Regions from separate parts of the Shewanella eurypsychrophilus genome, predicted to be linked through region 2. Evidence: predicted binding sites of a transcription regulator. Region 2 holds the regulator's gene; the other holds the start of a gene.
What was found. Region 2 encodes MetJ, which represses methionine synthesis genes. Its sites were predicted from a motif close to TAGACGTCTAGACGTCTA; they were not measured.
Positions count from the first base shown of each region.

Region 1: the regulator MetJ is predicted to act here: its motif matches at 8,403-8,420, upstream of msrA (peptide-methionine (S)-S-oxide reductase MsrA).

Region 1 is NZ_CP045503.2:2,985,345-3,001,063, forward strand. Features, by position in the region: gene FM038_RS12610 (methyl-accepting chemotaxis protein) at 1-1,790, opposite strand, end outside; gene nadA (quinolinate synthase NadA) at 1,965-3,032, opposite strand; gene FM038_RS12620 (dihydrolipoyllysine-residue acetyltransferase) at 3,167-4,786, opposite strand; gene FM038_RS12625 (alpha-ketoacid dehydrogenase subunit beta) at 4,796-5,773, opposite strand; gene FM038_RS12630 (thiamine pyrophosphate-dependent dehydrogenase E1 component subunit alpha) at 5,777-6,955, opposite strand; gene astE (succinylglutamate desuccinylase) at 7,150-8,199, opposite strand; gene msrA (peptide-methionine (S)-S-oxide reductase MsrA) at 8,509-8,988, shown strand; gene pgm (phosphoglucomutase (alpha-D-glucose-1,6-bisphosphate-dependent)) at 9,059-10,723, opposite strand; gene seqA (replication initiation negative regulator SeqA) at 10,827-11,369, opposite strand; gene FM038_RS12655 (alpha/beta fold hydrolase) at 11,679-12,458, shown strand; gene FM038_RS12660 (DUF2788 domain-containing protein) at 12,545-12,766, shown strand; gene ybfE (LexA regulated protein) at 12,778-13,050, shown strand; gene fldA (flavodoxin FldA) at 13,099-13,629, shown strand; gene earP (elongation factor P maturation arginine rhamnosyltransferase EarP) at 13,967-15,154, shown strand; gene efp (elongation factor P) at 15,202-15,719, shown strand, end outside.
Region 2 is NZ_CP045503.2:735,467-751,185, reverse strand. Features, by position in the region: gene FM038_RS03050 (NAD(P)/FAD-dependent oxidoreductase) at 1-1,071, opposite strand, end outside; gene FM038_RS03045 (hypothetical protein) at 1,228-1,608, shown strand; gene FM038_RS03040 (hypothetical protein) at 1,828-2,235, shown strand; gene FM038_RS03035 (LysR family transcriptional regulator) at 2,251-3,171, opposite strand; gene FM038_RS03030 (linear amide C-N hydrolase) at 3,272-4,321, shown strand; gene FM038_RS03025 (YHYH protein) at 4,399-5,268, opposite strand; gene FM038_RS03020 (PIG-L deacetylase family protein) at 5,311-6,021, opposite strand; gene FM038_RS03015 (hypothetical protein) at 6,321-6,743, shown strand; gene FM038_RS03010 (cysteine-rich CWC family protein) at 6,785-7,036, opposite strand; gene FM038_RS03005 (GFA family protein) at 7,084-7,488, opposite strand; gene FM038_RS03000 (hypothetical protein) at 7,505-7,888, opposite strand; gene metF (methylenetetrahydrofolate reductase) at 8,059-8,949, opposite strand; gene FM038_RS02990 (bifunctional aspartate kinase/homoserine dehydrogenase II) at 9,740-12,127, opposite strand; gene metB (cystathionine gamma-synthase) at 12,150-13,310, opposite strand; gene metJ (met regulon transcriptional regulator MetJ) at 13,543-13,857, shown strand; gene FM038_RS02975 (sulfite exporter TauE/SafE family protein) at 13,956-14,693, shown strand; gene FM038_RS02970 (conjugal transfer protein TraF) at 14,979-15,719, opposite strand, start outside.

The DNA.
Region 1 (15,719 bases), 2.2 Mb from region 2:
ACACCGACCTCAGATACGATTCTATCCAGCTCTTCACCGGCTTTTTGTGACTCTTTGACGCTTAACTCTGCTTGAGCTTTACCTTTCTCCATGGCCTTTACTGCAATCGAAGCACCATTTTCTAAACGCTCAGTCATGCTGCGAATATCTTCGGTGGAGGTTTGTGCTCTTTGGGCTAAGCTTCTTACTTCATCGGCTACCACAGCAAAACCTCTCCCCATCTCACCGGCTCTGGCAGCTTCGATAGCCGCATTAAGGGCTAATAGGTTAGTTTGCTCTGCAATACCACTAATCACACCAAGTACGCTAACAATGGATTGAATATCACTATCAAGCTCATGAATCGCTTTAGCAGCGTCATCAATTTCTACCGCCAGTAATTTAATACTCGCTCCCGTTTTACTGACTTCAATGCTGCCAGCTTTCGCTTCAATATTAGCAGCAGTTGACGCTTCTGAGGCACTTACTGCGTTATGAGCAATCTCCTGAACTGTGGCACTCATTTCGGTCATTGCCGATGCAACTTGCTCTGACTCGCTGTGCCCTATGGCAACATCTTTCTGCATTAAGGTGGCACATGTATCCATTTTCTCTGATGCCAGTAATAGACTGGTGGTATTGTCTCTGACCTTTAAAATGACATGCTCAAAGTCTATCATCATCAGGTTAAATGCCGTGCCAAGCTGGCCTAACTCATCGCTGGTATGTGTCTGTACTCGTAGACTTAAGTCAAAGTTGGTTTGTGCCTTAGTGACTGTGGTATGCATATGATGCAGAGTTCGATGCATATATCTGCCGACCAAAATCGACACGCCAAAAACGAAAACGCCCGACACTAACATCAGCAGCACTATGCTATACATTAAGCGGTTAGAGGCTGATAATTGCTTTTGTGTTTGCCCCATTAAAGATTTGGCTAGAGATTGTTCAAATTGACTCAGTAATTCAATACGCTTAGTTGACTGAGAAAACCAATTTTCTGCACTCTGCATTTGTATAGATTGCGCATTTTGATCGAAAACCACCTGTCGCAGCACATTGACATCGGTGACGGGTTTTGAATTTTGCAAACCTTGATAATCTTGCTTCACTTCATCATCCGCTAAGGCAATAAACCGCTCTTGATAGCTATTTTGCTCTGATACGAGTGTCACAAATTTAACGAATCTCTGTGAGTTGATATCTTGTTGTCCAAACATTGAACTCAATACCGCACGCTCTAAACCTGCTCGCTCTTTCATTTGTAGAAATGCACTAAACGATGCAGCTTGTATTGCGATCGTCTGACTGCCTCCCTCGTGCGCAGTTTGATCGACAATGCTCAATAGCTCCCTATTAAGTTTGCTATAAAACTTTACTTCGTCAGCAATTGTAATTGATAACTTGTCTACGCTATTTCTTATTGAATTTAGGCGTGAGAGTCCGTTATTAACCTCGGATAATTGATAAGTAAACACTGAGGGTAAATCGTGAGTAGAGATAAAAGATTTGAATGTCCGGATCTGTTTATCGGTAAGACTTCTTTGAGCTGGCAGCTGACTTATAAACGCTTGTCCTTGTGCACTAAGAAAGCCTGCGCTCATTCCGCGCTCTTTTTGCAACTCATGAACAAGTGCACTGTTCACACCTGCCAATTCACTCAACACTTCGACTTTAGCTAAACTTTGGCTAAGTTGAAACTGGTTATACACAATGGAAAGGCCAAAAATAATGCAACCCAAAATGGGCGGTAAGATAACAATAAGCAGTTTATTTTTTATTGTAAGATTTTCGATCCATCGAATTTTCATAAGCGATATCCTTAAACGATCTAATTAGAATATTATGGCTAGAGTGTAGTTAGTCCCTATAACTTACTGAACCATAAAATGACAAAAAGCCCTCAAATTGAGAGCTTTCTTATTCTACATCAAATAAGGCGTGACTTAGGTCAAAGTTTGTATCATTTCTTTTAAGTGAAGCGCTTACGCGTTACCTTTGACTTTCATATTGAGTTCAGCAGCAAAATTAAGCATACGGTTGAGTGGGATCAGCGCACCTTCACGTAAATCGTCATCAACAAAGATTTCATGCTCGCTGGTGTCGATAGCCATTAATGATGACTCGATAGCTTGCAGTCCATTCATCGCCATCCAAGGACAATGTGCACAACTTTTACAGGTTGCTCCGTTGCCACCCGTTGGTGCTTCAATTAATAATTTATCTGGCGCAGCTTGTTGCATCTTATAGAAGATGCCTCTATCAGTCGCCACGATAAATGTGTCATTTTCCATCTGCTGCGCAGATTTGATCAGCTGGCTAGTAGAGCCGACTGCATCGGCGAGTTCAACAACACTGGCTGGTGATTCGGGGTGAACCAAGACAGCAGCATTAGGGTGTAACAGTTTTAATTCGCGTAAAGCTTTCGCTTTAAATTCGTCGTGAACAATACAATCACCTTGCCACATCAGCATTTCAGCACCCGTTTGCTTAGCGATATAGCTGCCTAAGTGGCGATCTGGACCCCAGATGATTTTTTTTCCTTCACTATCGAGATGCTCAACGATCTCCAGTGCAATACTCGATGTAACCACCCAATCAGCACGTGCTTTAACGGCAGCGGAGGTATTGGCATATACAACCACGGTATGGTCTGGATGAGCATCACAGAAATCACTGAAGGTATCGATGGGGCAACCGATATCCAGAGAGCAAGTTGCCTCTAACGTCGGCATGAGTACAGTTTTTTCCGGGCTAAGTATTTTTGAGGTTTCCCCCATAAATTTAACACCCGCAACAATCAAGGTTTTCGCCGGATGATCACGCCCAAACCTAGCCATTTCTAAGGAGTCTGAAACGCAGCCACCCGTTTCTTCTGCTAACGCTTGGATCTCAGGATCGGTATAATAATGAGCCACTAGCACTGCATTTTTTTCGATTAAAAGCAGCTTAATACGGGCCTTGTATTTGCCTTTTTCGATCTCGGATAATGGAAGCGGTTTAGGTGGAAAAGGATACTGAATATCTGCAATTTGTGGGGCTGACTGACTCATCTTTAAACCAAGGCGGATTTCTTATTAGCGAGATTATACGTAAATATGATTGAAAAATTAACTAAAAATGAGCAGTAGCTCGTAAAAAAGAGCGCAAATGCGCTCTTTTAATCAAACCGAAGGGTAAATTAAGGTTATTGCATTGCAAGTAACATCTCTTGAGGTTGCTCAAGATACAGTTTCCATAGATTACAGAAGCGTGCGATTGTGCCGCCATCAATAACACGGTGATCGCCTGACCAACTTACCTGCATGATTTTTCTGGCTTCGACTTCACCATCAGTATTGAACCTGGGTAAGGTTTGCAACTTGCCTAATGCTACAATAGCCACTTCAGGCTTATTGATGATTGGGGTAGCCACGGTCCCACCGAGCGCACCGATATTCGAAATAGAGACACTGCCTTGTTTTAGATCATTTGGACTCACACGACCGCTTCGAGCAGCAGTTGTGAGACGCGTGATCTCTCTGGCTATCTCGAGTATCGACTTATCCTGCACATCTTTAACATTAGGTACCAGCAAACCCACTTTAGAATCGACAGCCATACCTATGTTGTGACTTGAAAGGTAGGTCAACTCGGTACAATCGGCATTCACTCGGCTATTGATCACTGGGAATTGTTTAATCGCTAATGAGAGTGACTTCATAAAGAATGGCATCATGGTAAGCTTAAGCTCATCACTTGAGTACTTCTTCTTCATGCTTTCGCGTAGCAACACAAGCTCAGTGAGGTCAATCTCTTCACAATAGGTAAAATGAGGAATGGTCGACACTGAGTCAGTCATCATTTTGGCCATCACAGCCTGCACGCCACGAATGGGTTCGACTCTATCTTGGCTCTGTGCTGTCGCTTCTTGCGCTACAACAGGCTTACTGACTTGGCTGACATCACTTGCTGAACTGACAAGTTTAACATTAGAGACTTTGCCCGACTGATGAAGCTCGATATCGTCTTTATATACACGACCATTTTTACCAGAGCCTTTCACTGCGGCAATATCGATATCTAGTGCTCTTGCCATGCGTCTTACAGCTGGGCTAGCAAGTGCTTTACCTTGAGCGACAGGTTCACTTGTTGCGCTATCACTTGAACTCAAAGATGCTATATCTACTTTAGTTGATTGAGTTTGTTCCACCTCTTCGGACTCAACTTCAACCGCAAACAATGGCTGATGAACTTTCGCCAACTGCCCCTTACGATAATGTAGTTTGACTATCTTACCCGCCTTAATAGCCGGGATTTGTACCAGAGCTTTATCGGTCATCACGTCTGCGATAGGTTGATCTTCAATGACAATATCACCTTCATTAACGAGCCATTCAACCAGCTCACACTCGACAATACCCTCACCAATATCGGGAAGTAAAAACTCCTCGACTTGCAGATGGCTCACTGCTGTTGTGATGCCTATATCAGCATTTTTTTGCATTGAATTTTTTTCATTGAAATCATGCTCACTTGCTACTGAATCATCAATTTCAATATCATCACTTGCATCTAACTGTGATGAACCATTGATATCAACCGAATATAAAGGAGCATGCACTTTGGCTATCTCGCCCTTCGCATAGTGAAGTTTTTTGATGACACCGCCATGGGGTGCTGGTATTTGGACCAACGCCTTATCTGTCATCACATCGGCAATGGGCTGATCTTCAGTCACTATATCGCCTTCACTCACCAGCCATTCAACGAGCTCACACTCTACAACCCCTTCCCCGATATCGGGAAGAATAAATTCTTTAATCATGCCTGACTCCTAAAAGTTAACCGATGCTTTAATCGCTTCGAATGTCTTCAGCGCGTCAGGCATATATTCTTTCTCATGGATTAAAGGGTATGGTGTATCGAGTCCACAAACTCGGGAAATTGGAGATTCAAGATGAAGGAAACACTCCTCTTGTATCGTTGCTGCAATTTCACCTGCAAAACCACCTGTGAATGGTGCTTCATGGTTTATCAATAAGCGACCGGTTTTTTTCACCGAAGCCGCTACGGTATCCATATCCCAAGGTGCAAGCGTTCTTAAGTCAATGACTTCACATGAGATGCCTTTCTTCGCCGCCATATCAGCAGCATTTTCGATGATCTCCATCTGAGCACCCCAGGCAAGTAAAGTGATATCAGTCCCTTCTGTTACCACTTCAGCTTTACCCAACTCAATCTCATAGTCTTCATCAGGGACTTCACCGACATTGGCACGATACAAGCGTTTTGGTTCAAAGAAAATGACGGGGTTATTGTCACGAATCGAAGCAAGTAACAGTCCCTTTGCTTGATATGCATTACGGGGCACAACGACCTTTAGACCGGCTGTTTGGGTAAAATAAGCCTCTGGGGACTGAGAGTGATAATGCCCCCCTGCTATCCCACCGCCATAAGGCGTTCTAAACGTGACACCACCGACGTTAAACTCATTACCACTGCGATATCTGAATTTTGCCGTTTCGTTGATGATCTGATCGATTGCAGGAAAAATGTAATCGGCAAATTGGATTTCAGCAATAGCAGTCATGCCATTAGAGGCTAAGCCATTAGCGAACCCTGCAATCCCCTGTTCGGTAAGAGGCGTATTGAAACAGCGTTCATTACCAAACTTTTCCAGTAAACCGGACGTCGCACGAAATACACCACCGAAATGCCCCACATCTTCACCAAATAGCACTGACTTGTCATCTGTTTCCAGCGCAGTACTCAGGGCGTCGTTGATGGCTTGTAACATATTAATCTTAGCCACGGCTTAGAGTCTCCCTTTGCTATTTGGATAGGAATCTGGGTATTTCTTGATGTGTTTTTTTAACGACTTTAACTGTTGCTTTAAACGAGGTGTAGGCGTGTCATACACATCTTCAATTAAGGTGTCGAGCATACACAGTGGACGCTTTTCGGCAAGCTTAAGCTCTTTTAGCACTTCTTTACGATATTTATCGTACATTTCAATATCTTGCTTTTCAGTTAACCAACCTTTGTTGATCATCCAAAGCTTGAAACGTTTGACTGGATCATGCTGCTGCCATTTAGCTTCTTCATCTTTTGAGCGATAACCCGATGGGTCATCGGAAGATGAGTGTGCACCGAGGCGATATGTCATTGCTTCGATGAGTACCGGCTTATTATTTTCAACGGCGTAAGCGCGAGCCTGTTGAGTTGCAGCAAGGACCGCAAGCATGTCGTTTCCATCAACACGAATAGTGTGCATGCCATAACCGGGACCACGACTGGCGATACCGTTACCGGCAAACTGCTCAGTCGTCGGAGTAGAAATAGCGTAGCCATTGTTGCGACAGAAAAATATAGTCGGTGAATTCAGCACAGCAGCCATATTTAAGCCTGCATGGAAATCTCCTTCAGATGCAGCACCTTCACCGAAATAACAGATGGCGATATTGCGCTTACCTTGCATCTTAAAACTGTAACCGACACCTGTTGCCTGGGGAATTTGTGTCGCTAGCGGTGATGAAATGGTTTGGTAATTAAGCTCAGCACTGCCGTAATGGATCGGCATCTGTCGGCCTTTACCCAAATCCTCTTCATTACTGAATAATTGATTCATAAACTGTTCAGTAGTGAAACCACGATAGCGAATGGCTGCATGTTCACGATACTGAGCTAAGATAACATCTTCATCGTCTAATGAAGCGGTACTGCCTATGATTGATGCTTCTTCACCGGTGCAGGTCATGTAAAAACTGATCCGGCCCTGTCTTTGTGCCCCAAGCATGCGCTCATCTAGCACACGGGTGAAAACACAAGTATCGTAAATTCGATGAGCGAGTGCTTCATCAATGGCTGGCAGTACTGCTTCTTCGTATACGGTACCGTCTGCTTGCAATACTCTAAGGATGGGGATGTTAACCGATCCCTTATTTAAAAAACTGACGCGGTGGACAGTGTCATTATCGCTTGTTGCGTTGCTCATACTATTCTCTTATCAGCTGAGTGCTTTATTCTGTGTTGATCTCTCTGTCGAGCCGATCAGCATTTGTTGTAATACGCGGGAAGGACATTACGTTAACGTAAACGTGCAAGCAACCGTTCTAAACGGCTTATCAAAAACTAACGATTGCTTAATGCGTATGTTTAGCTTTACAACCCGCTTGGAAAACACGCCAACTAGGCGATGTTATCAGTGCTGGCAGGTTTTAAACATAAAACGGTTCTTTGTCCTACGGGGACTTTGGCATTAGGGAAAACAATAGCCTCGACATCGTGCTCAACCTTGATATCCATGCCTCCCTCTTTTGCTAAAATGTAACCTCTCGGGAATGCGGTGAAGTTCTCAACATCATTGGCAAAGGTAAATTCAAAATCATCGAAGCCTTTATTGATCGCACGGCATACCTGATAAAGGTTAACTTGAGTCTCATCAAATTTATTCAAACCTAGTGGTGCATCGGTAATTAAACGATTTAGCATCTCTTTCAAGGCAATAAATCGAGTCATATCATTTTTGCCGAAGGGTAAGACTTTACCCAACTCGATGGTAAATGCATCGGCTTGATAATTCTTTGAAGAGTAATAACTGAACGTCGTGGTGGGTTCATGATGAAATAACACTGTGTCTATGCCGCAAGCTTCCAGAAACATGATCTGCTCAGCACTGTACTGACGCCCAGGCCGGTATGGGTAGATCGCGAACTTTTCATGTTTAGAGGCACGAATAGCCGTATGAAGATCATAATGGATCCGCTGCATAGGCTTACTTTTAGTGCTGAAAAACGTATCAACATATTGCTCTAATTTCTTAGCGCGGATCCGTTCTGGATTGGTTAACCCTTCGCCAGCCGAGTGGGCACCGTTAAATAGACGATTAAGGTTTTCCTCGATAAAGCGGGTACCATTAATGATGGCTGGCGGATTACCAAATAAGAATAATACTCTTTGTTTTGCAATGATCTTTTCTTGTAAGAGTTCTTTGATCAAGGCATTACAAAGTTCTATCGGCGCGGTTTCATTACCGTGTACAGCACAAGAGAGAACGATATCCTTATGCTCACTCGAACCAGCAGCAATGCTCCTTGGTTCGAACACAATCACACCTGTATCCCATACTTCGACTTGCGTATGTTCACCAATAGAGAAAGTACCACCCTCTTCAAAATACTGTGGGTTGTCTAATGTAAACTTCAAAAAGTCTTGTGACTTGATTAGCGCTTGTAGCACAAAATTCTCCTTAATTATTCTTATTACCTAATGGCACTCTTTCTGGTGCGTATCTGAGTAAGATCCTTTAATTTTTTACGAAAATCTATTAACCAGAATAGTACCACTTAACCTACACGTCAGCTATTTATCAGCTCATCAAATAATATCTTTACGCTTTTTAACTTTCTCTGTTGCATATTATTTTCAGAAAGCTCACAATGAAGACGTCTAGCCATCCAGACGGATATCTAGTAACAATGCATCTGGTAATAGACAAGATTATAAAATTCGTTTTGATAGTAATTTAGTAGTAATAATGAGGTAACTATGGCAATAGCAACATTTGGCGCAGGCTGTTTTTGGGGTGTGGAATATTTTTTTAATCAGATCTCAGGTGTCAAGCAAACTCGTTGCGGCTATATGGGTGGCAATGATGCACTCAAGAGTTACCAAGAGGTTAAAGCTGGTGAAACTGGCCATGCAGAAGTGGTGCAGGTTGAATATGATGAAACGCGAGTATCTTTTGATGCCTTATTGGATATATTTTGGCAGAACCACAATCCAACGACCTTAAATCGTCAAGGTGACGATATAGGCAATCAATATAGAAGTGCAGTTTTTTTTCATAATGAACAACAACAGCTCATTGCAGAACACGCTAAATTACACCTCGCTAACAGTGGTAAGTGGGGAGAAAAACAGATAGTCACTGAGATAGTCCCTGCTCTGGTTTTTAATTGTGCTGAAGAGTACCACCAGAATTATTTACTCAAGAATAATTTACCTAGCTGCCACATAAGCTTTTAATGAAGTACCTAGGATCTAGATCCTAAAACCTAGGCAACTAAGCAACTAAGCAACTAGGTACTTATTCATTTTAGGATAGTATCCTATCTATAATCGATTGAGCCTCATTAATCACTTGCTCAAGATGCTCTTGGCTGATAAAACTTTCGCCGTATATCTTAAACAGTGCTTCAGTACCAGATGGTCGAGCGGCAAACCAAGCATTGTTGGTGACAACTTTTATCCCGCCAATATTAGCCTGATTACCGGGTGCCTTGGTCAACACGCTAAGTATTACCTCGCCAGCAAGAACCTCTGTTCCTAATGTCTCTGAGTTCACTTCTTGCTTAAGCACCTCGGTAAACCTGGCTTTTTTATCTGCTTCTACCGGACTGTCAACACGCTTATAGAAACTCTCACCGTGTAAAGTTACCAGCTCCTGGTATCTTTGAGCCGGACTCTTACCTGTAACAGCCAGTATTTCAGCAGCAAGTAGCGCTAAAATAAATCCGTCTTTATCGGTACACCAAGTCGTACCATCACGGCGTAAAAAGGCGGCGCCAGCGCTCTCTTCGCCACCAAAAGCCAGTGTGGCATTAGCAAGACCATCAACAAACCATTTAAAACCTACCGGCACTTCGCTCATCTGCTTGCCATGTTGCTGGCAGACTTTATCTATCATCGCACTCGATACTAATGTCTTGCCAATAATTAAACTGTCTGACCATTGGGGTCTATGAGTCACTAAATAATCAATGGCGACCGCGAGAAAATGATTAGGATTCATTAAGCCAAAGCCTGGACACACGATCCCATGTCGATCGTAATCGGGATCATTACCGACGCAAAGATCAAATTTATCTTGTTGCTTTAATAGACCCGTCATCGCGTATGGAGAGGAGCAGTCCATTCTAATTTTGCCATCTTTATCAAGAGGCATAAAACTAAAGCTGGGATCGATACTGTTATTCACTAGCGTGATATCCAGTCCATAACGCTCTGCAATGGGTTTCCAATAGTGAATACCAGAGCCTCCTAGTGGGTCTACCCCCATTGAAATTCCGGCATCAGCAATGGCTTTCATATCAACAACAGATGCTAAGTCATCAACATAGGGAGTAATTAAATCTTGAGCATTGACCAATGAAGACTCGATTGCCTGGGCAAACTCAATGCGGTTAACCCCCTGCAGATTGTCTTTGAGATAAGCATTCGCTTTATCTTCAATCAATTTTGTTATCTCACCTTCGGCGGGTCCACCATGAGGAGGATTATATTTAATGCCTCCATCCTGAGGTGGATTATGTGAAGGTGTAACAATCAGACCATCAGCTAGCCCTGTATGACCGTCCTTAGGGGCTTGATTCAACATTATGATGGCGTGTGACACGACTGGTGTAGGGGTGAAACCATCTTCTTTATGAATGATAACGTGAATATCATTGGCCACTAAAACTTCAATAGCACTCACAAATGCCGCTTGAGATAACGCATGTGTATCAATACCCAGAATCAGAGGGCCGCAGATACCAACACTTGTTCTATAGTCGATCACAGCTTGGGTGATAGCCAAGATATGATCTTGATTGAAACTGGCTTTTAACGAGCTTCCACGATGACCTGATGTGCCAAAGCACACTCTCTGTTCATTGATAGATACATCGGGGCTGATGGCAAAGTAATGGCTCATCAACTTGGGAATATTCACCAAATCCTCTTGGTGTGCAATCTGTCCTGCTCGCTCATGAATACTCACACTCGTTTCCTTATATACAAAAATGGTCTACAGATAAAAAAAGCCGAACTCATACAGTGATGATTTCAGCTTAGTCGTATCGTATTACAATTAGTCTAGACGATTACAAATTGTTTGTTATTGTCTCTATTTGGGCTTCTACTGTACCGTACTGTTGTAGGACTTCCGTCAAAATAGTCCTTTTCTTAGCGGTATTATTGTTGGTAGTGACCCAGAAACCACTTGTGCCTATCTCTTTGGGGTTTGCAGACTTGCTTGCTTTAAGCAAAGAGTCTTTTGATGTCGCAAAATAGAGCCTGTCGCGCCCTTGGATCTGCAATACCTGAGAAAACTGTTCTGGCGCTGCACGGTAAACCGCTTCTAAGATAAAGAGGAAACGACCGACGGCGCCTTTCTGCCCTGCTAGCTCATCTTTATTAATACACTCAGATAAATCAGTATTAATGACTACAACGTCTTGAGCTTTAGCTGGCGCTTCAACTGACTCCATACTCGGATGACTGATCGTTTCAGGGGCATAGTGATTAACAGATTCAACATCAAGTCCAAGCAAACGGCGTAGGATATCTGAAGCACTTTCACCAATTCGTTCTGTTTTACCTGCAATATGGCGATACAGCTCTTCATCGACCTCGATATATTTCATGACCTTAATCTTCCTTAAGTGAAATTAATTAATTTACCGTTCGCATTAATCATTTATATAAACCTTCATAAATGGACAGATCCCGATGATTAACGATCTAATGCAAGTGTATGTCATCTATAGCCTTCTAATAAAGTGGCAATAAGCTAAAATTTGCTTAGATCGGCTTTAGAAGCACAAAAGTTTTGATGTTTGCTCAAAAAGCCAGCAAACATTGCTTTGATACCTGAGTATTCTTGTCAAGATATGACCTTTACAGGCACAATTAAGCCACGAGTGACAATATTAAAACGGTTTACGGGACATTCCATGCATTACATCTCTTCTGGCCAAGGATCTGCAGTGATCTTAATTCATGGTCTTTTCGGAAATTTAGATAATTTAAAGGCGCTTGGCAAGAGCCTAGAACTGCAACATCAAGTCATCAGGGTGGATGTACCCAACCATGGACTCAGCCCCCATTGGCAACAGATGGATTACCCACATCTAGCAAGGGCTGTATTAGACCTTATGGATGAGCTGGGTCTACCAGGCGCGCATATCCTAGGTCACTCAATGGGAGGGAAGATAGCGATGGCTACCGCATTAAGTGCTCCCGAAAGAGTATTAAGCTTAATTGCCGCTGATATTGCTCCAGTCAGTTATGACGAAAGACATCAAAAAGTATTCGCAGGTTTAGAAAATATCGACTTAACCCGTCTTTCAAATCGTTCAGAAGCGTTACATCAACTCATTCAAGCAGACATTGATGAAGGGACTGCCCAATTTTTATTAAAAAATCTCAACCGTACTCAACAGGGTTTCACTTGGAAAATGAACCTTAATGGCCTCAAAGAATGCTATGCAGATCTGATCGGTTGGCATAACAATTTGGCTACGGACGCATACTTACAGTATAAAAAACCGACCTTGTTCATTCGTGGAGGCGACTCTGATTACGTCACAGCAGAACACCGTGAAGCCATATTAAAACAATTTCCTCGTGTACAAGCGAAGACGATTGAGGGAGCTGGCCATTGGCTACACGCTCAAAAGCCAACTATTTTCAATCGAATTGTCTGTGATTTTATCAATAAACATAATAAGTAAATCTGCATGTTTAACTTTGAACTTTATAGCGGACATAGTTTAACTATGCTATATTCTCGCCTCTTTTTGGCCTGAGGAAGCGATTTATGTTATCTCAGTATATGGAACAAATTGAAGCAGTAGGTTTAAACCTATTCTTTGCAGCGGTTTTTTTCTTTATCGGTATGGCTATTCATGACGTGCTAAAGCAGGGCAAAGTCCCTAAATTGGGCCGCTATATCGTTTGGTTAGTATTATTCCTCGGTTGTGCCGGGTTTATAGCAAAAGGTGTAATACAGATGTCCTGGGAAGGTACAGGCATAGGTTAAAGACAGATCCAATGGCAAAAGAAACTTCAGACAGAACCACAATCGATCTATTCGCAACAGAAAAGCGTCGCGGTCGTCCTCGTAGTAACCCACTACCTAGAGATCAGCAGCTCAAAATTAATAAGCGAAATCAGATCCAACGCGATAAAGCGAATGGATTAAAACGAATAGAGTTAAAGGTGTCACAAGATTTGTATGACGCCTTGAATGAAAAAGCTTTGGCCAGTAATATCAGCCGCAGCCAATTAATCGAATTAATATTGCAAAAGCAGGTTTCGGCCTAACGCTTTTGTTGACGATAACATTACAGCGAATTAGATAAAGGAAAGACAATGGCAACTGTAGGTCTTTTTTTCGGTAGCGATACAGGTAACACTGAAGCCGTAGCCAAAATGATCCAGAAGAAACTGGGTAAGAAAATGGTTGAGGTGAAAGACATTGCCAAGAGTACCAAAGAGCAGATTCAAGAATATGATCTGCTCATTTTCGGGATCCCAACTTGGTATTACGGTGAAGCTCAATGTGATTGGGATGATTTCTTCCCAGATCTCGAGCAGATTAACTTCGAAGATAAATTGATAGCCATCTTCGGATGTGGTGATCAAGAAGATTATGCTGAATACTTCCTTGATGCCATGGGTATGGTCAACGAAATCGTTGAAGGCCGTGGTGGTATCGTTATTGGTCACTGGCCAGTCGAAAGTTACGATTTCGAAGCGTCTAAAGGCCTGACAGAAGATGAGAAACACTTCGTTGGTCTTGGTATTGATGAAGACAGACAACCTGAATTAACTGAAGAGCGTGTTGACGCTTGGGTTAAACAGATTTATGAAGAGATGTGTCTTGCTGAATTAGGCGATTAATTCTTCTGATTTATGCAAAAGCGGCGACTAGCAATAGCGCCGCTTTTTAATGTCTGGAACATTTATGTCGCTCTTTTTATAAAGAGTACAAGGACGGTCGTTAATGTTCCCGACATTCAAACGACATTTCCTCCATCCGTGGAGGTCATTAAAAACTGACCTAGTGTCTGGACACAGACATGTCCTTCTTATTGTATAGAGTACTGGGATGAGCGTTAATTTCATGCCATGAAGTCTTGATATCTTTCTGCTGTATACTATCGACATCTCCCCTTAGTTAGGGCTCTTACCTGAAATTAGCAGGTACCTTCATTCTTTAACTACGTGAGCTTTCTTTATGACTTTCCCAACTTCTCAATCAGGCTCTCAACAAAAGCAGCAACCTAGCTCGCACTGGGACATATTTTGTACTGTTATCGATAATTACGGTGATATTGGTGTCACATGGCGTCTGGCTAAACAGCTTGCTGACGATTTCAATATCGAGGTTAACCTTTGGGTCGATGACTTACACAGCTTCTCTCATATCTTGCCTAAGCTATGCCCTCAAACTCCAGTGCAATGCCACCAAGGTGTGACGATTATCCATTGGACTCACCCACTACCAATAAACTGGCAGCCTGGTCTGGTACTTATCGAAGCATTCGCCTGTGAATTACCCCAAGCGATTTTAAGCCAGCTAGAACAGATTAACACACCGCCAACTTGGATTAACTTAGAGTACTTAAGTGCAGAATCTTGGATAGATGATTGTCATGGTTTACCGTCTCTACAGAGTAATGCCATTGCAAAACATTTTTTCTTTCCAGGCTTCTCACCCAAAAGTGGTGGACTACTCTGCGAACATCATTTATTAGCAGAGGTAACCCAATGGCAAGCATCAGCAGAAAACCGCGAAAACCTGTTAGCCTCATTGTCAATCGAGGGGGTAAAACAGGATGATACGCTCATTAGCGTCTTCAGTTATGAGTCCCCCGCCCTACAGAGCTTGTGCCAACTATGGCAACAATCAATTAAGCCCGTTCATGCATTGATCCCTATGGGTAGAAGCTTAAATAGCCTGAGTGCATTACTGCCAATAGATAGCTTAGCGCCAGGGATGACATTTACGCTTGGTGCATTAACCATACATATCTTGCCGATGACAGATCAAGATACCTATGACCGCTTACTTTGGAGCTGTGATTTTAATATTGTCCGCGGCGAAGACTCATTTATCAGAGCACAATGGGCAATGCGGCCCTTTATCTGGCATATTTATGCGCAAGAAAATGATATCCATTTGGATAAGCTCAGTGCATTTACACAACGCTATTGCAAGCATCTAGAGCAACAGACAGCGAAAACCTGGACCGCGCTGAATGTCGCTTTTAATCAAGATGATGCAGAATCAACCGCTTCAAAATGGCAGGAAATGGATTATTCAGCTACAGAAATGCAGTCGCATATAAAAAACTGGCCAGTAGACGCAATTAATGACGCAGATTTGGCCACACGACTAGTGCAATTTGTCAAAAAAGGCTAGTATTCTGCGCTGAAACAAATTGTCTGTGAATATTAGGAATTGAATAAATGAAAACAGCTCAGGAAATCCGCGTCGGAAATGTGATCATGGTGGGTAAAGATCCTATGGTCGTTTTAAAAACTGATTTTCACAATTCAGGACGCGGCTCTGCAGTCGTTAAGATGAAGATAAAGAACCTACTTACTGGCTCAGGCACTGAAACTGCATTTAAGGCCGAAGATAAGATTGAAGATATCATCTTAGATCGTTTAGATTGTACCTACTCTTACTATGCTGATCCTATGTATGTATTCATGGATGAAGAGTTCAACCCATACGATGTTGAAGCCGAAAATGTCGGCGATGCACTTAACTATATCGTTGACGGTATGGAAGATATCGTTCAGGTTACTTTCTATGAAGGTAAAGCTATCTCTGTTGAGCTGCCAACAACGGTTGCTCGTGAAGTGGGTTACACAGAGCCATCGGCTCGCGGTGACACTTCAGGTAAAGTCATGAAGCCTGCCACTCTTTTGGGTACCGAGTTCACACTTACCGTTGCAGATTTCGTTAAAACGGGCGATTT
Region 2 (15,719 bases):
TAAGCCAGGAGACTCAATCCCATACAAGTTGATCAAGCCTTTAATCGAGTGGCTAGCACAACTCTCTATTTTAAAATCCTCAAAGTTAGCGTTAGGCCCCTGAAGTTTCGGTCGTATTCCTGAATAACTCGGCTGCAGTTTATCGGGGTCGATATTGGGGAAGTACCGCCTTATAGCCTCAACAAACTTAGGTTTTAATGCTGGGGATACATGGTGATCAGGTTCTGTATTATCGCTGATATATTGGGTATCGGGGCCAAACTTGAGCTGGCCACTCATATCCAGAGTCCCGTGGATGCCTAAGCCTTTGAGAGCAATCTCTGGCACCGGGTAGACCAACTTTGAAAAAGGACTCTTGCCACTATAGGAGAAGTAATGACCCTTACACCAATGAAGCTGCGGAATAAGACTGTTTTCCACTCCCTGAATACTTGATGCAACCTGAGTGCTATATAAACCTGCACTATTGATAAGATAACGAGTTCTAATCTTTAATGGTTCACCCTCTATGTCTAAGTGAATAACAAAACCTTTATCATCTGGCTCTGCAGCGACAAAGCCTGTTTTAGGAACAAAGCTGCCTCCATTAGCTTCAATCTCAGCCAGCAGGCTTTGCATATAGCTGTGGCTATCGATAATGCCCGTAGAGGGAGACAATAAGCCAGCCGTGGCTTTTAACTCAGATGAGAATGTATGTAATTGGCGAGACGATTGCCTGATGAGGTCTGTGACACCATTTGCCTCAGCCCTCGTTATCACAGCTTCAAAGCTTGACTGCTGATCATGCGTAGTAGCTACGATTAACTTACCTATGGGCTTATAGGGAACTCCCCTTAGGTCACAGTAGCGATATAACGCCTGCTTGCCTTCGACACATAACTTAGCTTTCAGACTATCCTGAGGGTAATAGATCCCCGCATGGATCACTTCACTATTACGGCTACTGGTCTCTTCACCAAAGGACTTATGCTTATCTATAATAACAACATTAGCTAAATTTTTACTTAATCGAGCGGCTATCGCTAAACCAATAACACCAGCACCAACCACCACAGCGTCAACTTTTTCCATTCAATTTCTCTTCGTATTATCAGGCGCTATAACAAGAATCATACTATCTTGAATAAAACGGATAGGCTTGATTGGTTAATTTACCCTCAAGACTTAATACTCTATATTGAACATAACGAGCACAATCAAGGTAACATAACATTAAGGGTGAAGGAGATGCCTAGCTTAAGCTTTGGGTGCACAATTAATCACTTGGAAGGCAACATTTCTGAGGTCATTGTAGATAACAATATCGAGCTGACCCTAGAGATGGTTGAGGAACTTGATAGCTACTTAGATGCGTACTATCCAGACTCTTTTGCACTCTTGGTCAACAAGATAAACCAGTATAGCTACACCTATGAAGCAGAATTATGTTTAGGCTCATTAGAAAAACAGAAAGCCATCGCCGTCTTATATCACGATCTACAAAGAGAGAAGATCCCTCCTCAGTTCAATAAAAGAAGAAAGATGGATAACATTAACATCAAGACGTTTCCAGCGACTAAACTGGGAACCCAAACTGCACTAAACTGGCTAACATCACATTTAAGTTGAACATCAACCGGATTAAATTTTTTTCATCTATGAACTTCCATCTTTTCTAATCGCCTAATACATAGAAATAAAATACAGAAACACTGTCTATTTGATTGCAATATCCACTTTCGTCAGCATTATCTAAGGTAAATGTAACCGCATACATTTTACAGTTTTTACTTTTCTATACTAAGCTGTTATGGCGCTATATAAATAATAATTCCAAGGAAAGAACATATGCATAAATTCAATTTTGGTTGTTCGGTCGAGCTGTTAACACACAACATTGCCCAAGTAACGATTGAGCCAGGAGTCGAAGTCACCCTCGAAATGCTAGGCGAATTTGACGAGTACATGAGCCAAACCTTCAATCATGATTACGCCCTTTTAGTCAACAAACAGCATCAATATACTTACTCATTTGAGGCACAACTTTGCATGGCGTCTCACGAGCACTTGAGGGCTACAGCCGTTGTATTTTATAACGAGCAAGATGCCAAACTCCCCCAACAACTCACCCAGAGAAGACAAATTGATGAACTTAACATTCGCCTCTTCTCTGGAGTTAATGACGGCAATGAAAACGCCATTAACTGGCTAGAAGAGCAACTGTCGACAGAGAAACAACTTGAGCTATCGTCTTAAGTTGTTATTTTCGCTTTAAACTTGCTGATACTTGCCGACAAGTTCGCTCATAACTTCACAAATACGTTTAATTAAAGCTTGCCTAACTGGGGTAGGATTTTTAGATTTAAATGACCACAGGCTTAACGGGAACGCGAGCGCCTGATTAAGCTCTTTGACATCTAACCTGACTAGTACGCCTTGTTGCAGTTCATCATGGACAAGACCTTTAGGCAAGAATGCCCAGCCCTCATTAATCTCCAGCAAAGCTTTTAGCACACTCATATTTTCGATTCTTTGATAATGGGGCGATAAAACGACTGTGGTTTGCATCTCTGCAGTGATGCAATCCTCGGGTACTAGCTGCCTAAACTCTTTCAGCTGGGTAATGCCCACTTTTTCTCTCTCGCCAGCTTTTGCCAATGGATGGCTAGCCCCGACGACGGGGATAAAGTGTAAGTTAGCCAAGTGAATATATTCCATCCGACTTATCGCCTTAGCTTTAAAAGCGATGCCTAAGCCCAAATCTGCCTCACCAGCCTCTAACTCTGCAATGATCTCCTCTCGACTTCGATGAAGCCAATGAATATTGGTATCAGGAAATTGCGCTCGAATGGCTTGAACGCTTAGGGTTATCAGCTCTTTGGGGATCAAATCACAATGCACAATCGTTAATTCGCTCTCAATTCCTTTGCCTATGCTGGCACTCAATGATTCAAAAGATGAGGTATATTCCGCTAAGTTCTTAGCATGACTCAACAATGCTTGGCCATCTCGGGTCAGCACCGGAAGTTTTGCCGAGCGATCGAAAAGCCCATAACCTAGATCTATCTCTAAATTGGCGATCACCTGACTGAGCGTTGATCTGTCTCTGTCTAAAACTCTGGCAGCGGCACTGAATGAACCCGTTTCAGCAACCGTGACAAAAGCCCTTACCTGCTCATAGCTTAAGCTCATAACTCGTCTCCGCACCGTGGATCTAACCCATCAAATGTGATGTGTTTTCATGAAATATACCACATATGATAGCGGTACATTGATGACTAGAGGCATACCTATGAAAACTCACTCTACAGCACTTGCTTGCATGATCACCTTGGGTCTTGCTAGTGCAAGCTCTTTTAACGTTGAAGCTTGTACTGACGTTGCTTGGAACACCAAAGAGTTCGGCACCTTGATTAGTCGAACCAATGACTGGCTAGAGCCCACCAAGGGCGAGATTAGAGTGCTGCCTGCAGGTTCTGAGCGGCTGCTTCTGGGATTAGATAAAGCGGGTGGCAGCTATAAAACCAAGTACACCATTGCCGGGGTCTTCTCTTATGGTGGCTTGGTGCATGATGTGGTCAATAGTGAAGGCATGCGAGCTAGCGTCTTATACTATGGTCCTATGGCTATGGGTGAACGAGTCGAAGGCAGCATATCTCAACTTACCTATGGTGAATATTTAGCGACTAACTTTGCCAGTGTAAAGGAGGTCATCGCCAATATTGAACAGATAAAATCCACCTTAGTCGAGCTTCCTGGGCTGCCTATCGCGCCAAAGTTTCATTGGACTGTGACGGACAAGTCTGGCGATCGCGCCATCATAGAGCTAGATCCTGAAGGTGTGAATGTGTATACCGGTGATGACGCTAAAGTGATGACCAATCAACCTAGCGTAAAAGCACACATAGATAATTGGGATAAGGTCTGGGCCAAGCAAGCGTTACAATCATCTGATGGTAAAAGCATCATAGGTGAAAAAGGTAACGTAAGTCCGGAGCAAAGATACCTGCATGCCCGTTACTTTCTATCGCATTTAACCGAGCCTCAAAGCACCATTAATGGCCTGATGAAGTTACAGGCCACTGTCGTCAAGGTGCCCCATGATGCACCTAACAGAATCGTCGACGGTAAAATGACAGAGTATGCCACCGAGTGGACCATCAGTCAGAGCCTAGAGACAGGAACCACTTTCTTAGAATATACGTGGGGCGATGTGTTTACCCGCTTTAATGTCAACTTCTACGACCTAATTGAAAATGGCAAACCGGTTAGCATTAAGCTCGATGACCCCAATCTTGCCGGCGACATCACTCAGGCAATGATCGACTTGAGCAATCAATAACTAACTAGAAACTTCATCGTCGCTGCGTGAGTTTTCTCGCGCAGCGACTATCAAAAGCTCATGGCTGTAATCAAGAGCTAATGGCTGTGCAGCAGGTTGGTTAATGCTGGCCCCATCTTACTAAAAGAGTCATCCAGCTCACCTTGGTAACAGTTAAGCACCCAAGGATAACTATCAGTAATGTAATAGCCATACTGGCCATCGATAGTCATACCGTTACACTCATCAAGATCGCCTTGCCCCGATAAAAACTCATAATCCCCCCTAAACTGGCCATCGTAATTGTTACTGACGATGCCACCCACACCTGCAACTGGCGTTGTATAACCGTTCACCGCTTGTCTTGCTGTGCCATCACCTTTGAGCACAAAACTTGACTCTGCTTTACGCACTAAACTGCTCTGAGGCTCTTGAAAGCAGGGGCCAAATACTGGGAAGCCATCGGCGGCAAAACCGATGACAGGTGATGCCTCGCCTGTGGCTTCACAGTCCAGATCATACATAGCCATAGGGCTGCCATGATAGTGATAGGTGCCATCAGGTTGCACATGAGCATTATGTGCATCTGTGCCAAAGTTATTTAGCGCTGACATAGGGTCGTAACGCCAAGGGTTATCACTCTGATCTTGGCCACAACCTATCTTCTCCAGCCCTAATGGCTCGTTACCTACGCCATAACAGGCCGCCGCTAACAGATCGATCACCACCCCATTGAGCATCACAGCATTGGTCACTCCTAGGTTTAAAGCTGTACTATTCTGCGCCTGCTGAGGTTGGCTCGTTAGCACATAGTTAGAGTCTTGTTCTGACACATTAGTGGCAAAGCTTGCCTCCGCATCATTAAAGTCATGGTTAGGGATATCATTGGCTTGAACAATACAGTCACCGGCGCTCATGGAAATTGAAATATCACCGCCGAAAGCTATCGCACGCTGTATATCAGTCACATTAGAGAAATAGCTAAGGAGGTAAAAAAAGGTAAAGCTGTGTCAATCTAGATATTTTTCTAACGCTTTAGGGTTCTCTACATCATCTGACACTACTAACTCTTCAAAAGATGAAGCACTAACAAAATCTGTAAATGCATTTATCATAACAGGCGGAAATTGGCTTATATGCTGAGACATAGCCTGAATACGTAAATGGGTGTATTGAGATACATCGACTCGATGAGTTACCTCATTATCATCAACCGGCGCCGTGACAGAGTAATTGAAGTCAAACTTCTGTGCTGCATGGCTCAAAGACCTTGCTCGGGTATCGGATAGCCCAAAATAGACAGCACGGGTAGAGTGATCTCGTGTGATCAGTTTACTCACTATTCTATGATCTCGATTACCAGTGATCCCACCTTGCATAAATGATATGACCCATGCCGGGTTCACTCGCTCGACAATCACTTTAAATTTATTAGATAGCTGAGATTGAAGATGGGTTAACTTGCCATCAGCAAAGCGCAAGAAGATAGGCGGGCTCACACCTAGCACTTGGCATGCCTTAATGGCTTCAAGCTCCCTCATCTTAGCCAGTTTAGTACCTGATAATCCCAGATCTAAACGATCACTTCCCTTACCTCCTGAGGTCGCATAAACAGGAATAACCTCAAGCCCTCTATCGGCCAATTTAGCCAATGTTCCCGAAACCCAAGTCTCATCATCTGGATGAGCAAGTAGCACTAGCACGGAGTATGATTCTTTCATCCGCTGCTCACGGCTAAATTGACACGAGCTTAACCCGCAAAGAAATATCGCCACAAAGACCAGTAAACCGATTCGATGGCAGCTCTTGTCTTTCAAGGCCACTTCTTTCACAACAAGCTCTTTCATGACAGTCAGCAGTACCTCTTATCATCGAACATTTTCACGCCAGATATATAGCTGAAAACTAAACTAATGCTTACGTTCACTGACACTTCAAAGCAGTGTTTTACAAAAACAGGCTATACAGATGTATATCTTTATGTTTTATTAAAGCATAGCTAATCTATCTCGAGACACAAATGATCTACTTTAATAACTTAAAAGGCCGCGACTACAAAAGAGCCTACGGTGAAACAGAGGATAAAACGGACAGTAACCAAGAGGTATTGAGCGACCCTATCATCTTTGATCTTGATGATAATCAAGCCATCGACGCAATGAACGAAGACTGGAAACAGGTCAAGCCTGGGCAGATGGCGATGGTCGTTGATGGTGATGAAAAGCTAGACACCACGGTTTATAAGGTGACAGCGATTGAACGCAAGAAGGATGTCGCTACCCATACCGAAAGCTATATCGTAAGAGGAGCTGTCATCAGTAAACTGCCAGTGAAAGGCAATCGCTATAATATCTCCTTCATGCTTCACGGTATTGCGCATAAAAGACTGACAGATGGTTGTTTTCAGCGTGGGGTAAATCTTATCTCTTCGGCGGTCTATTAAGCTGTAAGTTTTATATGACCCCAGTAAAGTAGACACAGGTATCAATCAATACGTTTGATACCTAACAGCTCCTCCTGCTTGAGTTTTTCAATGCAGGTTCTACAAATACAGGTGTTATTAGCGAGTTGAGATTCTGGGATCTGCTCTCTAGAAGGGAAAGAGACCTCACTGCACCAACACTCACTAATGCTCCCACCCTGATTAACAGCGCAGCCATTAGCTCTTTGACACAAGGGGCACTGAGCCTGGCTATCCATTTGTTTATCCGGTTTTTTATTCACTTCTTTATTCACTTATTTATTCATTAGTACACATGTTTCACTCATGAATTGCTCTTGAGTTAGTCATAAGTAGGTGTGTCACTTGGATGATTAACCCCATCTTTTAACGTAACGCCTTCTTTCAGTAGTTGATGCAGTGAGAAGGGATCGTCACCATCTAAGCAAGCCACATTAAATGCATAATGGTGGGGATTAGAGCGTCTTTGATGATGGGTGTAAATCCCACATTTTGAGCAGAAAAAGTGTTTAGCGCTATGAGTATTAAACTGATAAAGAGTGAGTAACTCTTGCCCTTTAACCACTTCAAGATCAGCTAAGGGGACTGAAGCGACTATTGTCCCACGACGCCTACACATAGAACAATCACATCGACGAGGGTCCACTAAGCCTTCGGGTAAGGTTAATTTAAGCACAACTTCACCACAGTGACAGCTCGCTTTGTATCTATGTTTTACTTGTATCATTCTATTTTAACCCAAGTTAACGACTGCCATAATCAACGTCATAGGCTAGCGCTCTACACTCCAAATAAGCATAACAACCAGCATACCTATCATTACTGCATTCCATGATGACAAATCCATTGCCACCTAAGTTCTGAGTCTGATATTTAAGGTCGCGCTTAATAGAATACTTGGAAGGTTTAGCTGAGAGCAGTTCTTGCTGACATGAAGAAGCAACTAATAGCCCTAAATCCCTTGCTTGATAGCGCTGGATCTCCTCCACACTGTATTCGACAACTTTATCAGCGTTCGCAACGCTTTGAGCATGTTCAGCTAAATCAGGGCTGATATTCGATTGGAACCTAACCCCGCTACACGCCGTAATGCATCCAGATAAAATGAGTACGACTAGAATTCTCATGACATTCTTCCCTAAATATCTAATACCTAATACCAATCGGTATAAATGTTTGCTTGATCTAAAACTAACATGAAGTTTCGATAAATATCTAATTCCAGACAAAAATGCCCACTCAAAAGAGTGGGCATTCGAATTGTCACTTTATAGGTTTATAACCTAGCGGCTAAAATTTATCGCCCAGGACGTACGCCTAAGGTGTGACAAATGGCATAAGTTAACTCAGCACGGTTAAGGGTATAAAAGTGGAAATCTTTTACGCCTTCGCGGGACAACACCTTAACCATGTCGATAGCTACGTTAGCACCTACCATCTGACGAGTGGCCGGATCATCATCTAAGCCTTCGAACTGTTTGTGTAACCAGCTAGGAATAGAGACGTTAGTCATGCCAGCAAAGCGCTTAAGTTGCTTAAAGTTAGTTACCGGAAGAATACCTGGGACAATTTCGACATCAATACCTGCAGCAACACAACGATCGCGGAACCTTAAGTAAGACTCTACATCGAAGAAAAACTGGGTAATTGCACGGTTAGCACCTGCATCGATCTTCTTCTTTAGATTAATCAGATCTGCCTGGGCATTTCTCGCATCAGGATGCACTTCGGGATAGGCAGCCACTGAGATATCAAAGTCGGCGACTGAGCGTAGTAGACGTACTAAGTCATTAGCGAAACGAGTCGGCCTCGGGCTACCCTCGGGCAGATCGCCACGAAGCGCAACAATATCGCGAATACCAGTGTTCCAGTAATGTTTAGCAAGCTCTTTTAGCTCCTCATCACTTGCGTCGACTAATGTCAGGTGCGGCGCAGCAACCAGATCAGTCTCTTTCTGAATACGCTCAATAACCCCATGGGTACGGTCACGAACGCCAGAGTTAGCACCGTAAGTGACAGAAACAAATTTTGGATTGAGCGGCTCTAGTCGTCTAACTGAATTCCAGAGGATCTTTTCCATCTCAGGTGAAGCAGGAGGGAAAAATTCAAAAGAAACGTTAATATCACCATTCAGCTCAGCCAAGCTCTGGTTTAGTGATGTTGCATGTTGTGCATGATGAAAACCCATTTCTTATCCCTTTACGACACTTTACAAATTAGCTATCTAAACGCTCGCACTAGCGGTAATGGATACCTACTGTATAAGATACCTAGTACAAATCTTTTTAGACGTTTGGACGTCTATATGTCCATACTAGAGAAAATGAGATTGAAGTCAATAGCAAACAGGGGACTAAATATTAATAAGATATAATGAAGACGCGACGCTGTCGCTAGAGGACGCAGCGAAGCTGCTGCGAGGACGTGACTTCGTCACTGCGAGGATGCGAGGATGCGAGTTCGGCTATGAAACGCCTTCGAGTACGGGCTTCGCCCTCCGAGAACGGCAGAAAGCACCTCCGAGTACGTCGCTTTGCGACTACGAGGAAAAGAAAAGTCAGAAGCTTAAAAGCTTTTGATCTTACTCGCAGCCAGCTTGAAAAAAAGCTGCTACGAGAACGTGACTTCGTCACTGCGAGTTCGGCTGGAAAGCGCCTCCGAGGACGGGCTTCGCCCTGCGAGGACAAGATTTGGCTTTTATCTCGTAGCCAACTTGTTGGCGAACTCGAAGGGAACTTGTTCCCGTTCTCGTAGCGCAGCGCTCTCGCAGTGAGCCTGCGAACATACTCGAAGAAAAGCAGCTGCGAGAACGGCTGAGAAACGCCTTCGAGGACGGAACTTCGTTCCTGCGAGGACAAGATTTGGCTTTTATCTCGTAGCCAACTTGTTGGCGAACTCGAAGGGAACTTGTTCCCGTTCTCGTAGCGCAGCGCTCTCGCAGTGAGCCTGCGAACGAACTCGAAGCGCAGCGTCCTGCTTTATTCCTGCACCAAATCCCGACAAATCTGCGCAAGATCTGATTGCACAGCCGCTGCAGTCACTTCTCGTCCTGCACCTGGCCCTCTGATAATCAAAGGGTTGTCCTGATAAAAGACACTACGGATCACAAACACATTATCGCCTGGGGTCAGATTGGCATAGGCATGCTCACAATCGACCCACTCGATACCGACAGCGGCTTTTAGTTGCCCATCGACAACATCAAGCCCAGCGACATATCTCAATACCTTGTTTTGCTCTGCTGCGGCTTGAAACTGTTGCAGCATCTGTCCATCAAGTTCTGAGATCCGGCTTAAGAACTGATCTAATGGAATATCGGCTAAGTCCGCAGGCACTAATGAGTTAAGCTCGATATCTTCAAGCTCTATCTCATGACCTATCTCGCGAGCCAGAATAAGCAACTTACGCTGCATATCACGACCGGAAAGATCATCACGAGGATCTGGCTCAGTGATCCCTAAGCCCTTGGCTTCTAACACCAGTTCAGAGAAAGGTTTTTTAGCGTCATATTTCTCAAACAACCAGCATAAGGTTCCCGAGAAGATCCCGCCAACAGCCTCAATGGTGTCACCGCTGTTATGTAGGTCATTAAGCGCGTGCTGCACAGGTAAACCTGCCCCACAACTCGCATTATAGCGCCAGAACAGTCTGCGATTACCCAGTTGCTGTTTAAGTTCACGATAAAAAGCCAAAGGACCAGATCCCGCTAGCTTGTTCGCACTAACCACATGGATCCCACGAGAGAAAAACTCAGGGTATTGCAGAGTCAAATCGGCACTGGCACTGATATCTAAGGCGATGATCTCATCACAATCGAGCGCTTGTAACTGCTCAAACATATGATCATATAACCAAGGTGTAGCCTGTTGCTCAAATACCTCTTTCCAAGAATCTAGCTCGATACCTTCTTCTTTTAACAAAGCCTTCTTAGAGCTAAGTAGCCCTACTAGCTCAACGCTGGCTTCTAACTCTTTATTTAACGCGACGCAAGCTCGGCTAAACAGATCGATCCAGGCCTCACCAATATTACCAATACCCAATAACAACACACCGATGCGCTTACGCGGTCCAGCGCAGCGACGATGCACCTTCTGAGTGAGTAAATTGACTTGCGATGTTGGTACTAAGGTCACCAAACTTAAGCCATCTTTAAATAGCGGTCTGGCATCACGACTTAACAATCGGGCAAAGCCGCGTCGATAAAGCCCTGCATCGGCGCTCACTAACGCCACTAAGCCTAAATCATCTCTCTGACTTAAGTCTGAGATCCCCAGCGCTTCGGTTTCTAAAATTGCTTGAACCTGTTTCTGATTCTCGTGAGTAAAGGCAAGTTCGACGCAATTATGTGCCAGCTTCCAATGAGCAAGCGGCAACAGACCCGCCTCTTCGAGCAAGTCTGCTAGATTTGCAATATCACTGGCAATTCTGAAGGTAAATAGCGACACACTCGGAAGGTTTGTCACCACTGGCGCGCTAGCTTGAGAACTCTTAGGCGCGATGAGCGTAAAGTCAGTGTGAGATGCATAGCTTGAACGTACTGCCAGACTCACTTGGGTATCAAATAATGGCTGTAGTGAGCGGTTATGCAGTACTGGTGAGCCTAAGTGTGCTAAACGGTTAGCCTCATCTAAAGAGAGACTCTTAAGCAGCTTAGCATCGTTAATCTTGTTCGGATCGGCATTAAAGACACCTTCAACATCGGTCCAGATAGTCACACGTTCAATATCGGCTAAGCTGGCAATCAAGGTTGCACTGTAATCTGAGCCGTTACGACCCAATAGCAAGGTCTCACCGTGCCTGTTTGCACAGATAAAGCCTGTGATAATCAAACGCTCATTAGGGTGATTCGCAACTGATGCCTGTACGCGTTCGCGGGATTCATCGAGCCTGATTTGAGGAACGGCACCTTCATCGGCAATCAATAAGCTTCTTGCATCAATATCCGACGCCGCAACACCAGACTCTCTCAATAAGGCCGCGAGTAAACGCGCAGACCAACGCTCGCCGAAGCTCACCACTTCACTGCGTTTATATTCATTAAGAATATCTAATGAGAACAAACTAATTAATTGATATTTATCAATAGATAAGCGTTCCCTTAAGCTTCTTGCTTGCTCATTAGAGAGCAACTGTTCGATCAGATTCTGTTGAAAGCTAATCAGCACTTGTAGCTCTTCTTGCCACAACTGCTTAGTGTCTTTGAGTTCTAGTAGCTTATAAAGAAAATTAGTGCTCTTACCCGCAGCCGATACAACGACGAGATCATCGCTATTGCCGTGAGTGAGAAGGATATGAGCAACACGGCGGTAGCAATCTGCATCCGCTAAGCTAGAACCACCAAATTTATGCAAATGACAACGCGCCATCTTTAACTCCTATCTACCGAAATTAACAACTTGCCGCTGCGGCAAGTCCAGCTTCAATATCGGCAACTAAATCGTCGGCATCTTCGATACCCACTGAAAGACGGATTAGGGTCTCTTTAACCCCAGCTTCTGCTCGAGCCTCTGGCTCCATAGCTCTGTGAGTCATTGTCGCAGGAACCGCGACTAAACTCTCTACCCCACCTAAACTTTCTGCGACAGAAAACACAGATAATTTGTCAAGAAATGCTACCAGCTCATCTTCTCCACCTTTAAGCTCGAAGCTGATCATGGCACCGAAGCCTCTTTGCTGCTTAGCGGCAATCTCATGGCCAGGGTGATCGGCAAGACCTGGATAATACACCTTATCGACCGCATTGCTGTTAGTTAACACAGCTAAAACACGCTGAGCATTGGCTTGATGCTCACGAATACGCACCGCTAAGGTGCGAATACCGCGAAGGGTCAGATAGCTATCAAACGCCGACCCCGTCAGCCCTAAGGTATTTGACCACCAGTGAAGCAACTCGCCGAGTTCTGCATCTTTGGCTACTACGGCGCCACCAACCACATCGCTGTGACCATTGATGTATTTAGTGGTGGAGTGAATAACAATATCGGCGCCCAGTAGCAAGGGCTGCTGCAGAATAGGTGACAGGAAGGTATTATCTACCACAACTAACGCATCGACGGCCTTACAGGCTTTAGCGATCTCTTCGATATCAACCACTCTTAGCAGAGGGTTAGAGGGCGTTTCCAGCCAGACCATCTTAGGTTTTTGCGCTATCGCAGCATTAAGCGCTTTATTGTCAGTCTGATCGACAACGGCTAGCTTAAAGGCCCCTTTTTTGGCTAAGTTGGTAAACAGACGGTAGCTACCACCATAACAATCATGGGGTACCACGAGCAGATCATCAGGGCCAAGCAAGCTGGTCACCAATGTGATTGCTGCCATACCTGTGCAAGTCACAACCCCTGTCGCCCCTTTTTCGAGTCCGGCAATCGCATCACCTAAAATCGAACGGGTAGGATTACCTGAGCGGCTGTAATCAAAGTCTCTGGGATTCTTATGCCCATCGAAGGAGTAGTTAGTAGATAAATAGATAGGGGGCACCACGGCACCATGTTGGGTATCGGACTCAATCCCTTGGCGCACTGCAATTGTGGCTAACTTACGTTCGGTCATCTACTACTCCTAAACTATTTACTGAACACCATACTGACCACAAAAAGTGGAAAGAGATGTCTGGACGTCTAAATGTACCTAAGCGAAAGGCCAGCGTCAACCAGTTATAGCCGTTTAGACGTCCAAACTTGTAGAAATCTATTTGCAATTGTCATAAATAAGAGGCAATAATTTGACTGCACAATTTAAAGGGTTAAAATCTGCCCCGAATTTTGAATTTACAGGTGAGTCAATGACTGAGTGGAATGGCGATTACATCAGCCCATATGCTGAACACGGCAAGAAGAATGAACAAGTAAAGAAAATTACTGTGTCTATTCCCTTGAAGGTACTTAAGGTTCTTACCGACGAACGCACCCGCCGTCAGGTCAATAACCTGCGTCACGCCACTAACAGCGAGCTGTTATGTGAGGCATTTTTGCATGCTTACACAGGCCAACCTCTGCCTAACGATGATGATCTATCTAAAGATAAACCAGATACCATTCCAGCCGAAGTGAAGCGCTTGATGGATCAGATGGGTATCGAATGGGAAGATGTAGAGTAACCCTACTCACTTAACGCTTTACCAGTCATATACTAAGGATCGCCATGCGATCCTTAGTTGTTTTAGCAAGACATCGCCCAATATTGAGAGAAATCGCCGTGTTTGCAATGATAGATCCGACGACACTAGCGCTAGCCTCCCTTATCATCTTCTGCGGCGCGTTGACACAGAGCCTTATCGGTTTCGGTTTAGCCATCGTCGCCTCTCCCCTACTGTATATTGTCGATCCTGAATTGGTGCCTGCCCCCGTTATCATGATGGGTTTCTCTATCTCCTTGTTGACCCTATTTCGAGAGCGAGGCGCCCTTGAGTTTAATGGCTTGCAATATGCGTTACTTGGGCGAATACCTGGAGGGTTTATCGGTGCAGGGTTATTGATATATGCACCACAAGCCATTCTTGGGCTGGCTATATCGGGTATTGTTGCCACGGCAGTCATATTGAGTTTGCTGAAGCTCAACATAGCCGTGAATCGTAAGAGCCTATTTGGCGCAGGCATAATATCTGGTGTATTTGGCAATATCGCCGCTATCGGTGGCCCACCACTGGCAATTCTCCTTTCAGGAAAAGATGCCCGTCAGTTTAGAGCCGCCTTATCGGCTTTCTTTATCTTCAGCTCCATGATAGCTCTAGCTATTCTGGCAATCACTGGCTTACTGAGTATTAAGCACCTCTGGCTATCGCTAATGCTGCTACCCTCTGTAATTTTAGGTTACTTAGTAGCAGGAAGACTGGTTGGACGAATTGATAAAGATAGGACTCGCAAAGCAACACTCATATTATGTTCAATCTGTGCGACGGTATTGGCGGCAAAGTCGATAATGGAATTAGGCTAAGAGAAGGTACGAGTTCGGGCTTCGCCCTACGAGGACGCAGCAAAGCTGCTGCGAGGACGTGACTTCGTCACTGCGAGGACGGCCTGTGGCCTTCGAGTGCGGGCTTCGCCCTGCGAGGACGCAGCAAAGCTGCTGCGAGAAAAGACAGGCCAAAGGCTGCTACTCTTTGCTCGCAGCCAACTTGTTGGCGAACTCGAAGGGAACTTGTTCCCGCTCTCGAAGTGAGTTTACGAACTCATAGCGAAGCGGCCTCGCAGCGACGCAGTCGCGCCCTCGAAACTGCTCTTAAAAATGATATGACGTTTGTAAAACCCCGCCGATGGCATCGTCGCTACCTAGCATGCCAGTTAAGTCGAGATAAAATACTCGCCCGAATTCAAAGCCAGTGCCTAATGAGTAGATGTTAGCGGTATTATCTTTCATGTCATGGCGGTAACCTAGACGCAGTGCAAACCAATCTGTCGCCTTCAACTCTCCTCCTACACGCCAATACTGAGTACCACTAAACTCTTTAAAGCGTTTATGATCATTAAGATCTATATCCGAAGTTAGCGTAAGACTATCCCAGTCATAAGCCACACCAGCAGTAAAAAGAGGCTCAACTTGGTAGGTATATTTTCGGCCCTGGCTCTCTATGGTTTCAACATTTTGCTTGATAAGGTTGCGTCCAGACAAACCGACCGTTAAGCCAGATAGCGGCTCCATCGCAATGCCCACATCGACATTAAATGTCGTATCGTCATTGCGATACTGCGAGTCATCGAAATCACTAGAATCAAAGTTATTGGCACTCACCACGTAGTTATAAGTATCTATGCGTTGAAACTTAGGCGATACACCGATAGCAATAGGCATATTGACGATAGATAGTGGAAAACTTAACGCCACACCAAGATCCGACACCCCACCGGCAACCACAGCTCCTTGTGAATCTAAATCAGCGAGTACGGGTGGATTATTGGGATCTAATGCATTAAGACTATCGATATCAGACTCAGCGATTGCAGCGACTCCAATGGCATCAAT